Regions from separate parts of the Bradyrhizobium sp. 1(2017) genome, predicted to be linked through region 2. Evidence: riboswitches for the same ligand, from Rfam matches in the RefSeq annotation. Region 2 holds a riboswitch; the other holds the start of a gene.
What was found. Region 2 has a riboswitch for cobalamin ahead of HAP40_RS14135 (DUF1636 family protein). Riboswitches for the same ligand answer to the same signal wherever they lie in the genome.
Positions count from the first base shown of each region.

Region 1: it holds a riboswitch for cobalamin, as region 2 does, so the genes downstream of both, HAP40_RS07955 (TonB-dependent receptor) here and HAP40_RS14135 (DUF1636 family protein) in region 2, are expected to answer to the same signal.

Region 1 covers NZ_CP050022.2:1,646,903-1,654,799, reverse strand. Annotated here, with positions in the region: gene HAP40_RS07975 (TetR/AcrR family transcriptional regulator) at 1-521, opposite strand, end outside; gene HAP40_RS07970 (tautomerase family protein) at 687-1,064, shown strand; gene HAP40_RS07965 (CobW family GTP-binding protein) at 1,084-2,010, opposite strand; gene HAP40_RS07960 (amidohydrolase family protein) at 2,014-3,504, opposite strand; cobalamin riboswitch at 4,321-4,515, shown strand; gene HAP40_RS07955 (TonB-dependent receptor) at 4,623-6,893, shown strand; gene HAP40_RS07950 (PepSY domain-containing protein) at 6,896-7,897, shown strand, end outside.
Region 2 covers NZ_CP050022.2:3,013,340-3,021,236, forward strand. Annotated here, with positions in the region: gene cobU (bifunctional adenosylcobinamide kinase/adenosylcobinamide-phosphate guanylyltransferase) at 1-116, opposite strand, end outside; gene cbiB (adenosylcobinamide-phosphate synthase CbiB) at 239-1,180, shown strand; gene cobD (threonine-phosphate decarboxylase CobD) at 1,192-2,157, shown strand; gene HAP40_RS14125 (cobyric acid synthase) at 2,146-3,594, opposite strand; gene cobO (cob(I)yrinic acid a,c-diamide adenosyltransferase) at 3,619-4,254, opposite strand; cobalamin riboswitch at 4,295-4,516, shown strand; gene HAP40_RS14135 (DUF1636 family protein) at 4,611-4,985, shown strand; gene cobW (cobalamin biosynthesis protein CobW) at 4,982-6,016, shown strand; gene cobN (cobaltochelatase subunit CobN) at 6,016-7,897, shown strand, end outside.

The DNA.
Region 1 (7,897 bases), 1.4 Mb from region 2:
CGTTCGAGCACGGCAAGACCTCGCGTCACCGTGATGATGTGCAGGGCGGCCGCCGCTGCGTTGCCGCTGAATTCGCCGCGTTCTGCGCCCGCCGACAGCGTTTCCTGAATGAGGGCAGTGATGCGCGAAACGAGGCTCGCAAAAGCCCGACGCGCGTCTTCATCGAGCCCTTCGCCTTCGGCCGCTCCGAGCTCCATCAAGCCGCGCGTAGTCGGACATCCCCGTGGCGGCGTGCCGGCACGGAAATTGGTGATGGTCAGATCGAAGAACACGGTGAGACGTTTGCGCAACGAGCCCGCGCCGAGCGCCTTTTGCAGGACGACGAGATACTCGCCCGCATAGCGCTCATAGGCCTTCAGGAACAGCGCCTCCTTGCTGCCGAACGCATTGTAGAGGCTGCCGCGCTGGACGCCGGCATCGCGCGCGATGTCTGACAGCGAGGTGCCGCGCACGCCCTTGCGCCAGAACTGCTCGAACGCGATGCGCAGGACGTCGTCATGGTCGAACTCGCGCGGCCTCAAGATCTTCTCCTGTGCGGACAATATTTGACACGATGTCAAAAACGTGGTTTCTGGACATCGCGTCAAAAACAAATTTGAGATCGATAGCCCGTTTCGTCAATGGCCCGAACCGCCGGCGCATGCACACGCCCCGGCGGGCCGGCCCGCGCGCAAAGGGACCAGCTCATGCCTCTCCTCCACATCTCGATGCGCGCCGGCAAGCCGGAGTCGTACCGGCAGGCGATCCTCGACAGCCTTTACCGGGCCATGCGCGAGACGCTGAACGTGCCCGAAGGCGACGAATTCATGACCATCAGCGAGCTTGCGCCCGCGAACTTCCGCTGCGGCAACGCCTACGGCGTCGCGCGCAGCGACGACGCCGTGCTGATCCAGATCACGGTGTTCGCCTCGCGCACCGCCGAGCAGAAAAAGTCCCTGTATCGCCGGATCGCGGACCTGCTCGGCGAGAGCCCGGGCATCCGCCCCGAGGACGTCTTCGTCAACGTGCTCGATGCCCCCAAGGAGAACTGGTCGGTCGGAAACGGAGAAGCGCAGTTCGCGTGAGCTGGTCCGATCTGCCGCGTCAGCCGGCAACGCACGCCTCCATGATTGCATCGAGCTCCGCCCGCGAGAGCACCCCGAGCTCGGCAATGAAGACGATCCGCGATCGCGGCACGCCAGGCGCCGGCGCTTGCCCCGGTGCCAGCGTGGCGCGGCCGGCGGCGAACTGAAACACCATCATGCGGCCGGGCTGCTCGACCGTCTCGAACAGGCCCTTGGCGCGCGCGAGTTTTGGCGCAAGGCGGCCGATGGCCTGTTGCAAGCGCGGCAGCGAGAGCGGCTGCTCCGACGTCCAGCTCAGCGCCTCGAAGCGCTCTTCCGCCGGCCGTCGCGGCGCGATCTCGCGCGGCGCGGGCGCCCGATCGATAGTCGCGGGAAACAGCAGCGCGGCGGGAATCTCGCCGTGCTTCGCATCGACAACCACGGCAGGCACGCGCTGCGCGCGGATTGCCTCGCGCATCCGGACACCTGCGCCCGCGTCCGCCAGATCCAGCTTGCTCAACGCCACGATGTCGGCGACGCGGAGTTGCGAACGCTGGAGTGCATCCTCGAGCGCGGCCGGTGGTGCAGTCGCGTCCATCACGCAGACCACCGTCTCCAGCGGCGCTTCGCGCAGGATCACGGGATCCATCAGGTTGCGCACGATGTCGGCGGGATCGGCGACGCCGCTGGTTTCGATGACGATGTGCTCCGGCTTCGGATCGCGCCGCAGCAGGGTCGAGAGCGTGCGCAAGAGATCGCCTTCGAGCGAGCAGCAGATGCAGCCATTGGCGAGACTGACCACACCGTCGCTGGCCCCGGCGATCAGTTCCGCATCGATGTTGATCGCGCCGAAATCGTTGACGATGGCGGCGATGCGCCGCCCCTCGGCGTTGGCCAAGAGATGGTTGACCACCGTGGTCTTGCCCGCCCCCAGAAAGCCCGTCACCAGGAGAATGGGGACCGGCATGGATCAGCCCCCGACGACGGGGCGGCGCACCGGCCTTCCCGGCCGCGCGGCTGCGTCAAGCACGCCGTCACGGATCAACGGCTGACCACTGACGATCAGATGCCGCACGCCTTCGGAGGGCCGATTCATCGCCGTGAAGGTCGCACGGTCCGAGAGCTTCTCGTAGTCGAACACGACGATGTCGGCATCCGCATCCTTGGCAAGCCGCCCCTTGGCGCGCATCGCGGGCGTGCTTTGCGACAGGATTTCTGCGGGGATCAGCGCGCATTTACGCACGCCTTCGAGCAGCGACACGGTCTTGCGCTCGCGCACCCATTCGCGGATGAACTTCGTGAAGCAGCCGGCCGAGCGTGGATGCGAGGTGGCATCGTCAGGCAGCGGCCAGGCGTCGCCGGTGTAGGTCTTGCCGTCCGACGTCGTCCACGGCATGGCGTCGGACGCGATCGCGCCACCGGGATAGAGCACCGACATGTCGAGCAGGTCGCGGTGATGCGCGTTGTTCTCGGTGTCGAGGATGTGCCAGAGCACCAGCGAGGACGGCTCATCGGCCTGCGCCTTCAACAGCTCCTCGCGGTCGCGGAAGCGATGGCCGTCGGTCACCCGCTGCACGGAATCATAGCCGGTGCCGTTGCGCTCCACGAACTCGGGATCGCTGAAGAACGCCGCCGCCAGCACGGTCGAGCCGGTGCCGTAAGGATAGGCCTCGACCGTGATGGGCAGGCCCTGCGCCTGCGCCTTCGCGATCAGCACGCGGCAACGCTCCACGTCGGTCTTGCTCGACGAATTGAAATGGCAGATGTGCATGTGTGCGCCGGTGGCGCCGGCATAACCGATCAGGCGGATATAGGCTTCCGCCGCGCTTTCGGGATCGATGCGCGACATGAAGGCGACGTGGGTGAAGGTCGGCACGTCCTGCTTCGCGGCGAGCTGGCAGACCGCGGTCAGCTCCTGCACGCCGGCGCCGGGCGCGTAGGCGTTCAAGATGCCGATCCCGATGCCGCCTTCGTTGAGGCCGCGTGACAGGCGCTCGAGAATGCCGGCGACCTCCGCATCGGTCGCGACGTTCTCGATCCAGCGGCGGTCGCGCATGGCATTGCCGAATGCCTCCAGCGAGCTCTCCGCATTGGAGCCCGTCATTGCGCCGATGCGCGCAAACGCCCAATTGGCGGCAGCGCCGTAGTTCAGCACGCGGCCCTTCCGCGCCTGGCGCTCATACCAGGACGCGACCGGCAGCACCCCGGCCTCGAGATCGAGCGTGGTCGTGACGCCGTCGAACGCCTGCATGCGGTCGGCCGGGACCGACTGGCCATGCGCGTGCAGATCGATGAAGCCGGGCGCGACCACGAGGCCGGTGGCGTCGATCACCCGCTCCGCGCCGCCGAGCGAGGAGCCGACCGCCGCGATCTTGCCGTCCACCACCGCCACGTCGCCGATGGCATCCATCCCGCTGGCGGGATCCACCACCCGGCCGCCAGAGATCACCAAACCGCTCATTCAACTATCCTCCGCGCTGAATTCGTATCAAGGCAGATTCTGAAGGGAACGACCACCTCCGCCGAGGCCGATGCATCATGCTCGTACGGAAGATCATTTGGCAGGCAGATCACAAACGCGAACGCGTTCTCGCGGCATGTTCTGCCCGAGCTGTGCTCTTCACACCCTCTCGAAAAAAAGGGCGCAGGGAAGACCGGGCACCGGCTGGCACCCATAAGACCCCTGCGCTGAACGAATGCACGCGCAGTGCACAGGGGAGACACAGGGCAGCCAAGACCAGGCCTTCCCTGCGCGATGGTTTGACGGCCTATGCCGCGCTCTCCCGGGAGCCGAGTTCCTTCTGGCCTCCCTCACCCCAACGAAATGCACGGCAGCGCGCCGGTTGACGCGATGACGCCTTCGCCAGGGCTTGACCGTAGCAACGACGGCCAGGACCACACGGTTTCGCCGTACGCGGACGACCCTGCTTTGCCAAGAGGCTTCGCAGGGCACGGGCGCCGTCCGTCTTCGCGGGACGTGCCATGCTCACGAGGTTCATCTCGCCCTGCACGCAACTGACCCGCCTTAGCGCCGCCCGCGTCCACCGCAATCCCAGCCCGCGTTCGTGACGACGTACGACCGCCCCTTTGGTGGTCTGGGATGGGCAACACATACGATAAATCCGAATTTCGGTAAAGTGGAATATTTTCAACGAAAAGGCTTGACACAGGATTGGGGTGTTTCGCCGACGTGCGGTGGAGGATCCCCGCATCGCCGATGACGGTGCGAGGCGCTGAACTGTCTCGGGAGAGCCAGTTGACAGCGCTTTGCAAATAAAACTAGGGTGACTGCGACGGTTCTCCTTCGGGAGATCAATAGGGAATACGGTGCGGGGATCCCCCAACGCCGTGGCTGCCCCCGCAACTGTAAGCGGTGAGCCTTCGCCAAATGCCACTGGGCCTGCGGGCCTGGGAAGGCGGCGACAGGCAACGACCCGCGAGCCAGGAGACCTGCCGTCAGTCGTGGTCACACGCGAGCACATTGGGCGGGGTGTCCTGGTGGGTGTTGAGTTGTCTTCCTCCTGAGGAAGCGGCCAGACTGCGTTCGCGGTGACGTGCCACGTTATCGCGAGCCTATTGATGATCTCCCGTATAATCTTCGCGCCACGGCGCCGCCGCGCGTTGCTCCGTTCAGTTGCATTCTCCTGCCTCGTGTTATCGACCGACGGCTGGGCACAGTCCCAAACGCCGGTCCAGACGCTCGCCCCCGTGGTGGTGCAGCCACCGGCGAGGCCGCCGAATGCCCGCAGCACCCAACGCAGCTCTGCTGCCGCCCGCGCCGCGCGGTCGCGCCAGCAGCGCAACGTGACTACCAATACACAAGTTGCCGCGCCGACTGGTCCTGTCTTCGCCGCACCGACGCTCAACCTCACCGGCGCGAGCACGGCCGGCAGCCGGCTCGGCCTGACGCGGCTGCAGACTCCGGCCAGTGTCGAGGTGATCTCCGCCGAGACCATCTCCGAACGTGGCCAGCAGAACATTCTCGACGCGGTCACGCAAAATGCCACCGGCTTCACCGCGAGCCCGGCGCCGGGCAATGGCGGCGTCTCTTTCAATACCCGCGGCTTCACCGGTCTCGGCTCCGTGATGACGCTGTATGACGGCACCCAGCTCTATATCGGCGCCGGTACGGTGACCTTTCCGTTCGACACGTGGTCGACCGAGCGCATTGAGGTGCTACACGGTCCTGCGTCGGTGATGTATGGCGCGGGCGCGGTGGGCGGCGCCATCAACATCGTTTCGAAACTGCCATTGTGGGTCCCTCGCAACCAGGCCGAGGTCTCGCTGGACACGAACATGACGCGACGCATTGCTGTAGACAGCGGCGGTCCGGTCAGCAAGGACGTCGCATACCGCATCACCGCCTCCGGCAACATGTCCGACGGCTGGGTCGATCGTGACGACACCTCGAATGTCGCGCTTCATGCCGTGGTTCAGGTCAGGCAGAACGAAGACGTCACGTGGACGCTGTCCACGGACTATGGTGACCGCAACCCGTCCCGCTACTTCGGCACGCCGCTGATCAACGGCAGGCTCGATGAATCTCTACGCTTCAAGAACTACAACGTCAGCGACAGCCACATCCGCTATCAGGATAGCTGGAACCAGGTGAAGACCGATTGGCAGGTCGCCGATGGAATTTCGATTCAGAACACGCTTTACTATTTGAACTCCAAGCGGCACTGGAAGGACGTCGAAAGCTACGCCTATATTCCTGCCACCGGCCTGGTCAACCGAACCAGCTACATCGAGATTTTTCACGATCAGCAGCAGGTCGGCAATCGCATGGACGCGAAATTCCGCGGGCATGTCCTTGGCATGGCCAATGAGTTCCTTGCAGGCTTCGACGTCAACAGCATCAACTTTGCCCACACCAACAATTCGCCCTATGGGGGCTCGTCGTCCGTCAATCCGTTCAATTTCATCCCAGGCGCATTCAACAGCCCGAACGCCACGGTTCCCGGCTACGGCAGCGTGACCAATCAATACGCGCTGTTTGCCGAGAACAGGCTGTCGGTCACCGAGCAACTGTCCTTGATTGCCGGCATACGTCAGGACGAACCGACGATCACGCGCACCGACTATGTTTCGCCCGCCAACAGCTTCGAGAAGTCGTTCTCCTCGACAACCTGGCGCGCAGGTGCGGTCTACACACCGGTCAGGGATCTCGCTTTCTATGGCCAGTATGCCACCGCGGTCGATCCGGTCGGAGGGCTGATCTCCCTGTCCTCCGCAAACAAGAACTTCGACCTCGCCACCGGCAGACAGATCGAGATCGGCGTCAAGCAATCATTCTGGGGCGGCCGCGGCGAATGGACCTTGGCCGGCTACGAGATCGTGAAGAACAACCTGCTGGCGCGCGATCCCAACATTCCGTCGTTGACCGTCCAGGTCGGCCAGCAATCGTCACGCGGTGTCGAAGCATCAGTGGGTTTCCTGCTCGATTACGGCTGGCGTATCGACGCCAATACAGCCTTGCTGCGCGCGAAGTATGACGACTTCGTGCAGGCGGTCGGCGGCGGCAGCGTGAACTATGCCGGCAACGTACCCGTCAATGTGCCGCAGCACGTCTCCAATATCTGGGCGACCTGGGCCTTCGCCCCGAACTGGTCGGCCAACGCGGGCGTCCAGATCGTCGGCAAAACCTACGCGGACAATGCGAACACGGTGACACGCCCGGCCTACAACATCGTCAATGCCGGTGTGCAATGGAGGCCCGATCCCAACACCACCGTGTCGTTCCGCGTCTACAACCTTTTCGATGAGGTCTACACGACGTCGGGCGGCACCACTCAGTGGCTGCTCGGCATGCCACGCACGGCGCAGCTCGCCGTCAACGTGAAGTTCTGAGCGTGGCACGCGCGCTGAAACGCGCACTCCGGCGATGGCTGTACATCGGCCACCGCTGGGTCGGCATCGTCACCTGCCTGTTCTTCGCCATGTGGTTCATTTCCGGCGTGGTGATGATGTATGTCGCTTTTCCCGGCCTCTCCGACAAGGAAAGGCTGGCAGCACTTCCTGCTATTCAATGGGAGAAGGTGAGGCTCTCGCCGGACGACGCGATGAAGGCGGCAGGCGCCACGCGCTATCCGCGCGATCTCCGGCTTTCCATGCTGGCCGACGAGCCGGTGTATCGGATGACCGGCTGGGACGGCAAGCGGCAAGCCATCTCCGCAGCCGATGGCCGCGTCATCACGGGTGTTTCCGAACAGCAGGCGCTCGCAGTCGCGCAACATCATCCCGCGAGCAGAACACCGCAACTCGAAGACATTATCGATCGCGACCAATGGAGCGTTACGGCCCGGTACGATCCGCTGCGACCGCTTTATCTCATTGGGCTGGGCGACAACGACGGTACCAAGCTCTATGTCTCCTCACGCTCCGGCGAGATCGCGCTCGACACCAACCGCACCGAGCGCGTCTGGAACTGGCTCGGCTCGATCCCGCACTGGATCTATCCGACCGTTTTGCGCAAGGACGGGCCGTTGTGGCGGCTCGTCGTACTTTGGATCTCCGGTATCTGCCTGATCATCGGCGTCACAGGCATCTGGATCGGCATCCTTCGCGTGCGGCTAAAGCGTCGCTATGCGAGCGGCAGGATCACGCCCTATCGCGGCTGGATGGCTTGGCACCACGTCACCGGCCTGATCGCCGGCATCTTCGTGCTGACCTGGACGTTCTCCGGTTGGCTTTCGCTCAATCCCGGCGAGTATTTCGCAAGCCGCAACGCGACGCGCGAGGTGATGCAGCGCTATGCCGGCCATGATGCGCCGACGATTGCGACGACGCTGCCGACGCCGCAATCGGGCGTCGTCGAAGCGCGCTTCGTCTGGCTTGATGGCAGCCCGATGATG
Region 2 (7,897 bases):
TCAAGCGCCTCGGCCGTCGCGACATAGACGGGCCGGCCGGGAAAGGCCTTCGCGCGCGCTTCCGCACGCGTGCTCTTGCCCGATCGCGCTCCGCCCGTGATCAAGATGACGGCCATCAAAATCTCCTGTCGGGCAGCACTAATCACCAATCACGGCCAAAGACAAAGCCGAAATCAGCCAGGCGGGGGCTTGCGCTCCGGGTTGGCTTTGCGCAACAGGAGCGGGACAGGAGACGAATGTGGGCTTTGCGGGGGCGATGGTGGTGGCGATGGCGGTGGATGCCCTTCTGGGCTGGCCGTCGTGGCTGTTCGCCCGGATCGGCCATCCCGTGACCTGGCTGGGCCGGCTGATAGAGGCCATCGACACCGCGTGGAATCGCGCGTCCGATCCGCCGGCGCTGCGCCGCGCTGCTGGCGTCGCTGGCGCGCTGCTGGTCATCACGCTCTCCGTTGCAGTCGGCGCGGTGGTTCAGTCCTTGCTACCATGGGGCTGGATCCAGATCGCGCTGGTCGGCATCCTCGCCTGGCCGCTGGTCGCGCTGCGCTCGCTGCATGATCATGTGGCTGCCGTCGCAAAGCCGTTGAGCGCCGGTGACGTCGCCGCTGCGCGAGACGCGGTCTCGCGCATCGTCGGCCGTGATCCCGCGGCGCTCGATGAAGCCGGCATCGCGCGCGCGGCGATCGAGAGCCTCGCGGAGAACGCCTCCGACGGCATCGTGGCGCCGGTTTTCTGGGGTGCGCTGTTCGGCCTGCCCGGCATCTTCGGCTACAAGGCGATCAACACGCTGGACTCCATGATCGGCCATCGCAGCGAGCGGCACGAAGCCTTTGGCTGGGCTGCCGCGCGCATCGACGATGTCGCCAATTTCATTCCGGCGCGCCTGACCGGATTCCTGTTCGTGCTGCTGGCGCCAAGGCGATCGGAGGCGCTGGCGTGCATAACGCGCGATGCGCGCCGTCATCGTTCGCCCAATGCCGGCTGGCCGGAAGCGGCCATGGCCGGCGCGCTCGGCGTGCGGCTCAGCGGCCCCCGCATCTATCACGGCAGCGTCACCAACGAGCCCTGGCTCAACGAAGGCGGGCGCGAGCCGCTCGCTGCTGATATCGACGAGGGCCTGGCCGTGTATCGCCGCGCCATGCTGCTGCTCGCCGGCCTGCTTGCGATCCTGGCCTTCGCGTGAAACAACGGGGCATGCGCGAGCACGGTGGAAATCTCGATCTGGCCCAGCAGCGGTTTGGCGGACGCGCTGAGGACTGGATCGACCTCTCGACGGGGATCAACCGGCTGCCCTACACGGTCGGCGAGGTGAACGGCCGCGCTTGGAGCGCGTTGCCGTCGCGCGCCGAGATCGAGGCGCTGCATCAGGCCGCGCGGCACGCCTACCGCACGAGCGCGCCGATCGTCGCGATGGGAGGTGCGCAGGCTGCCATTCAATTGCTGCCGCAACTGGCGGCGCCCGGCCGCGTGCGCATCCTCGCACCGACCTACAATGAATATGCGGGGGTGCTGTCGGCCGCGGGCTGGGACGTCCAGGAGGTCTCCGGGCTGGACGCGCTGGCGGGCGCGGACCTGGCGATCGTCGTCAATCCCAACAATCCCGATGGCCGGACGTTTACGCCGGAGGATCTGCTTGCGCTTTTGCCGCGTGTTAACCGTCTCGTCATCGACGAGAGCTTCGCCGATGCGGTTCCGCAGCTGTCGCTTGCGTCCGAAGCGGATCGGCCGGGGCTGCTGGTGCTGCGCTCATTCGGAAAGTTTTACGGTCTTGCCGGCCTTCGCCTTGGCTTCGCGATCGGAAATGCGGCCGACGTCGGCAAGCTCGCGGCGATGTCGGGTCCATGGCCGGTGTCGGGCGCGGCAATCGAAATCGGCTGTCGCGCCTTGCGCGATGATGCCTGGGCCGAGACCACATCCGCGCGGCTTGTTCGCGATTGTGTACGTCTCGATGAGATGGCGTGCGGTCAGGGATGGACGCTCGTTGGTGGCGCGCCGCTGTTCCGTCTCTACGAAACTCCGGATGCACTTGCCGCGCAGGAGAAGCTCGCGCGTGGTCAAATCTGGTCGCGCGTGTTCGGGCGAGAACCGACATGGCTACGCCTCGGCCTTCCCGGCAGCGAATCCGAATGGATTCGCCTTGCCGAAGCCCTAGCGCGCTAGCGCGAGCAGACCGTCAACGTCGAGATGCTTTTCGATGTGATCGGCGAGGGCGTCGAGCGCACTCTCGACCCTGGCATGATAGGGCTCGTCGCCTGCGGGGATGTCGAGCTTGGCCAAGAACGCCTTGCGGAAATCATCCGACGTGAATACGCCGTGCAAATAGCTGCCCTGCACGCGCCCGTCGCCCGAGATCGCGCCTTCCGGCTCGCCATCCACGGTCGCAAATGGCCGCGCGCGATCCGGCCCATTGGTGCGGCCGATGTGGATTTCGTAGGCCTGGATAGGTTGCCCGGTCGCTGCATGCACGGCCGCAACGCGCGTCAGCGTCTTCTGCGGGCTCATCACCGTTGTCACATCCAGCAGCCCGAGGCCCGGCGTGTCGCCCGCAGGGCCCTCGATCCCATCGGGGTCGGCGACGCTGCGCCCGAGCATCTGATAGCCGCCGCAGAGGCCGAGCACATGGCCGCCCCTGCGGTGATGCGCGATGAGGTCGATGTCCCAGCCCTGCGCGCGCAGGAAGGCGAGGTCGCCGCGGGTGGATTTGGAGCCGGGGATGATGACGAGGCGCACGTCGCCGGGAATGGCATCGCCCGGACGCACCATGACGAGATCGACGCCGGCCTCGAGCTTGAGCGGATCGAGATCGTCGAAATTGGCGATCCGCGACAGCGCAAGGCAGGCGATCTTGCACTGGCCCGGCTTGCGCGCGTCGCTCAGGCCCAGCGCATCCTCGGCCGGCAGCTCGCCGGCGCGTGCGAACCAGGGCAAGACGCCCAGGCCGCGCCATTCGGTCTTCTGCGCGATCAGCCTGTAGCCGTCGTCGAACAGCGTGGGATCGCCGCGAAACTTGTTGATGACAAAACCCTGGATCATCGCGGCATCGTCAGGATCGATCACCGTCTTGATGCCGACGAGCTGGGCAATGACGCCGCCGCGGTCGATGTCGCCGACCAGCACGACCGGAACGTCCGCCTTGCGCGCGAAGCCCATATTGGCGATGTCGGCCTTGCGCAAATTCACCTCGGCCGGACTGCCGGCGCCCTCGACCAGCACGAGATCGGCGCGCGCCTTCAGGCGCTCGAAACTTTCCAGCACCGCGCCCATCAGTGACGGCTTCATCGCCGCATAGTCGCGCGCCCGCGCGGTGGCGATGCGCTTTCCATGCACGACAACCTGCGCGCCGACATCTGTCTCGGGTTTGAGCAGCACCGGGTTCATGTCGGTGTGCGGCTCGACGCCGGCGGCGAGCGCCTGCAGCGCCTGGGCGCGGCCGATCTCGCCGCCATCGACGGTGACAGCCGCGTTGTTCGACATGTTCTGCGGCTTGAACGGGAGCACGGGCAGGCCGCGCCGCGTGAAAGCGCGCGCGAGACCGGCGACGATGAGCGACTTGCCCACGTCCGAGCCGGCCCCCTGGATCATCAATGCGCGCGCCATGGTGTTTTCAGAAACTTGGTGCCGTCAGAACTCGACGCCCGCCTGCCCCTTGATGCCGGAGCGGAAGGGATGCTTCACCAGCGTCATCTCGGTGACGAGATCGGCGATCTCGATCAGCTCGTCCTTGGCGTTGCGCCCGGTGAGGACGACATGCGTCATCTCAGGCTTCTGCGTCGTCAGGAATTCGACCACTTCGGCGATGTCGAGATAGTCGTAGCGCAGTGCGATGTTGATCTCGTCGAGCACGACCATGCGCAGGCTCGAATCGCGGATCAGCTCCTTGGCCTTCTCCCAGCCGGCGCGGGCGGCGGCGATGTCGCGCGCGCGGTCCTGCGTCTCCCAGGTGAAGCCTTCGCCCATGGCGTGGAACTGGCAGAGGTCGCCGAAATGGCCGGTGAGCAGGCGCCGCTCGCCGGTATCCCAGGCGCCCTTGATGAACTGCACGACCGCGCAGGGAAAGCCATGGGCGACACAGCGAACGATCATGCCGAAGGCCGAGGAGGACTTGCCCTTGCCGGCGCCCGTGTGGACGATGATGAGGCCTTTTTCGCCGCTCTTGGTCGCCATGATCTTGTCGCGCGCGGCCTTCTTCTTCGCCATTTTTTGGGTGTGGCGGGCGTCGCTTTCCTCGCCCGTTTGGGTCTCCGGTTCAGGTGTCATCGGTCCCGGTCCTTCGGCTTGACAAGTGGCGGCCGGCGGCAAATGGTGGGCCGGCGTTGGTTCCTGTCCTATGACAGGCGAAGAGGGAATGCGATAGGGTCCGAATCGGCAAGATTTGGGTCCAAAATGCAGCCGCCCCCGCGACCGTGACCGGAGAGATGCCCGAAGCCACTGACTCCCAAAAGGGAATCGGGAAGGTGGGGATCGAAGGGCAAAACCCTGCTCCGCAAGCCGGGAGACCTGCCAGCGCGGACGATTTTGGACCGGCGGACGGGGTGTTCCGCGACGGGGAAACGGGCCTCCAAAAAACGGTCCGTGCGCCTCTTCGCTTCCCGCTGTTTATTCTGGAAGGGGCGATGACGGTCACACTTCACGTCTGCATTACCTGCCGCGCCGGCCAGACGCTTGGCGAGGGCGAGACGACGCCCGGCAAGCGCTTGCATGGTGCGATCCTCGACGCCGGCGTGCCCGACGGCGTCCAAGTGGTTCCCGTCGAATGTCTGTCGGCCTGCAGCCAGGGCTGTTCGGTCGCGCTCAGCGCGCCCGGCCGCTGGTCCTATGTCTACGGCCGCCTGTCGGATGCGAATGCGCATGATGTCGTCGCGGGCGCGGCGGCCTACGCGGCCGCACCCGATGGCCTCGTGCCCTGGCGCAGCCGCCCGGAAATCTTCCGCAAGCAATCGCTTGCCCGCATTCCCCCCATTGCCGTCGTGCCGGAGGCCGCCGAATGAACTCGCTCGCAAAAGTCCCCGTCACGGTGGTCACCGGTTTCCTCGGCTCCGGCAAGACGACGCTGATCCAGCATCTGCTCGCCAATCCGGGCGGCAAGAAGCTCGCCGTGCTCGTCAACGAGTTCGGCAGCGAGGGGGTCGATGGCGAGATCCTGAAGTCCTGCGCCGACGCCAATTGTCCGGAGGAGAACATCGTCGAGCTCGCCAATGGCTGCATCTGCTGCACGGTCGCCGACGATTTCATTCCGACCATGGAGCAGCTCCTGGCGCGCCCGGTGCGGCCCGATCATATCCTGATCGAGACCTCGGGCCTGGCGTTGCCAAAACCGCTCCTGAAGGCGTTCGACTGGCCAGAGATCCGTTCGCGCATCACCGTCGACGGCGTGATCGCGCTGGCCGATGCCGAAGCCGTCGCGGCCGGCCGCTTCGCGCCCGATCCCGCCGCGGTGGAAGCGCAGCGCGCGGCGGACGAGAACCTCGATCACGAGACGCCTCTGTCCGAAGTGTTCGAGGACCAGATCGCCTGCGCCGACATCGTGCTGCTGACCAAGGCCGATCTTGCGGGCACGGCGGGAATCGAAGCGGCCAAGGCCGCGATCACCGCCGAGATGCCGCGCCGAGTGCCGATGCTGCCCGTCACTGACGGTGCGGTCGATGCGCGCGTCATCCTCGGTCTCGGTGCTGCCGCGGAGAACGATCTCGCGGCGCGTCCCTCCCATCATGACGGCGAGGAGGAGCACGAGCACGACGATTTCGCCTCGGTCGTGATCGACCTGCCCGAAGTGGCCGACATCGACGCGCTGGTCGCATCGGTCCAGAAGCTGGCGCGCGAGCAGAACGTGCTGCGGGCCAAGGGCTATATTGCCGTCGCAGGCAAGCCGATGCGCCTGTTGCTGCAGGCGGTCGGCGAGCGTGTGCGCCATCAGTTCGACAAGCCCTGGGGCGCAGGTGTCAGGCAGTCGAAGCTCGTCGTGATCGGCGAGCACGGCGATATCGACGAGGGCGCGATCAAAGCGGGACTCGGTGTCTGATGCACGTCGTCTTCCGCGAGAGCCGCGGTCTCGAGGAGACCGCGACGCCAAGAGACATCGGCCAGGACCCGGCCGATCTCGTGGTGCTCTCGTATTCGGATTCCGACCTTGCCGCGTTCGCGGCCGGCTGGCGGCGCGGCCGGCGCGGCCTGCCGTCGCTGCGGCTCGCCAACCTCGCAGAGCTCCGTCATCCGCTCTCGGTCGACACCTATATCGAGCGCACGCTGTCGCAGGCGCGCGGCATTCTGGTGCGGCTGATCGGCGGTGAGTCCTACTGGGCGTACGGGCTCGCGGCCCTGCAGCAACTTGCGAAGGATCGCAACATCGTGCTGGCCGTGTTGCCGGCGGACGGCCGCGATGACACGCGGCTCGATGCGTATTCGACCTTGCCGGTCTCGACACTGCGCCGGCTCAAGGTGCTCTGCGACACCGGCGGTCCGGTCGCCGCGCAGGCGGCGATTGCGCAGCTCGCGCTGGCCTCGGGTCTCTATGCGGGGCCGGTCGTCGGTGAAATGATCGTGCCCGAGATGGGATTTTATGATCCGGCGCGCAGTGTCATTGCTGCGCCGGTGGGCGGCGAGGGGAAACCGCGCGCGCTGGTGACGTTCTATCGTTCCTATCTCACCGCTGCCGACACCGGCCCGATCGATGCCCTGATCGCCGCGCTGCTCGAGAAGGGATTTGACGCCTATGGCGTGTTCGTCACCTCGCTGAAGGCTCCGGGCGTTGCCGATTGGCTGCGCGCGCATCTTGCGCAAAATCCTGCGGCGGCGATCGTCAACGCGACCGCGTTCTCGGGCCTGGGCGATGACGGCACGACGCCGTTCGATGCCGCGTCCTGTCCGGTGTTCCAGGTCGCGCTCTCGACGGCGCGGCGCGAGGATTGGGCGGAGTCGCTGCGCGGCCTGTCGCCCGGTGATCTCGCGATGCATGTGGTGCTGCCCGAGGTCGATGGCCGCCTGTTCGCGGGCGTTGTGAGCTTCAAATCCGCTGCGGAGCGCGATCCCGAGCTGCAGTTCTCGCATCTGGCGCACAGGCCCGATGAGGAGCGCGTGAGCGCCGTTGCCGCGCGCGTGGCGGCCTGGCGCCGTCTTGCGGAGACGCCGGCCAGCGAAAAGCGACTGGCGCTCGTGCTCCCGAATTATCCGGGCCGGCCGCACCAGATCGCGCATGCGGTGGGGCTCGATGCGCTGGCGTCGGTAGAAGCCTTGGCGTCCGATCTCGCGGAGGCCGGCTTCGATGTTGCGCCGGTCGATGCGCTCGGCGAAGCGCTGCTGAAGCAGTGTTTGACCTGGAGCGTGGCCGATTATCGCGCAGCGCTTTCGCGCCTGCCGCAATCCCTGCAGGACGATCTCGCGCAGGCCTGGGGCGCGCCGGAGAATGATCCGAGCTGCCGCGACGGCGCGTTCCACTTCGCCGCTGTCGCGTGCGGCAAGTCGATCGTCGCGGTCCAGCCCGAGCGCGGCGATACGTCCGCGCGCGATACCGACTATCACGATCTCGCGCGCACGCCGCGCCACTCCTATGTCGCGTTCTATCTGTGGCTCCGAGAGCAAGGCAGCGATGCCGTCGTGCACATGGGGGCGCATGGCACGCTGGAATGGCTGCCCGGCAAATCCGTGGCGCTGTCGTCGGGCTGCTGGCCGGAGGCCCTGATCGGCGATCTCCCCGTCATCTATCCCTTCATCGTTAACGATCCCGGCGAGGCCGCGCAGGCCAAACGGCGTATCTCGGCCGTCACTATCGGCCACCTGCCGCCGCCGCTTGCGGCGTCCGTCGTGCCGGAGGGGTTGCGCCGGCTCGAACGCCTGCTCGACGAATATTCGACCGCCGACGGACTTGATCCCGCGCGCCGCCAGCGCTTGATCGCAGCGATCCGCG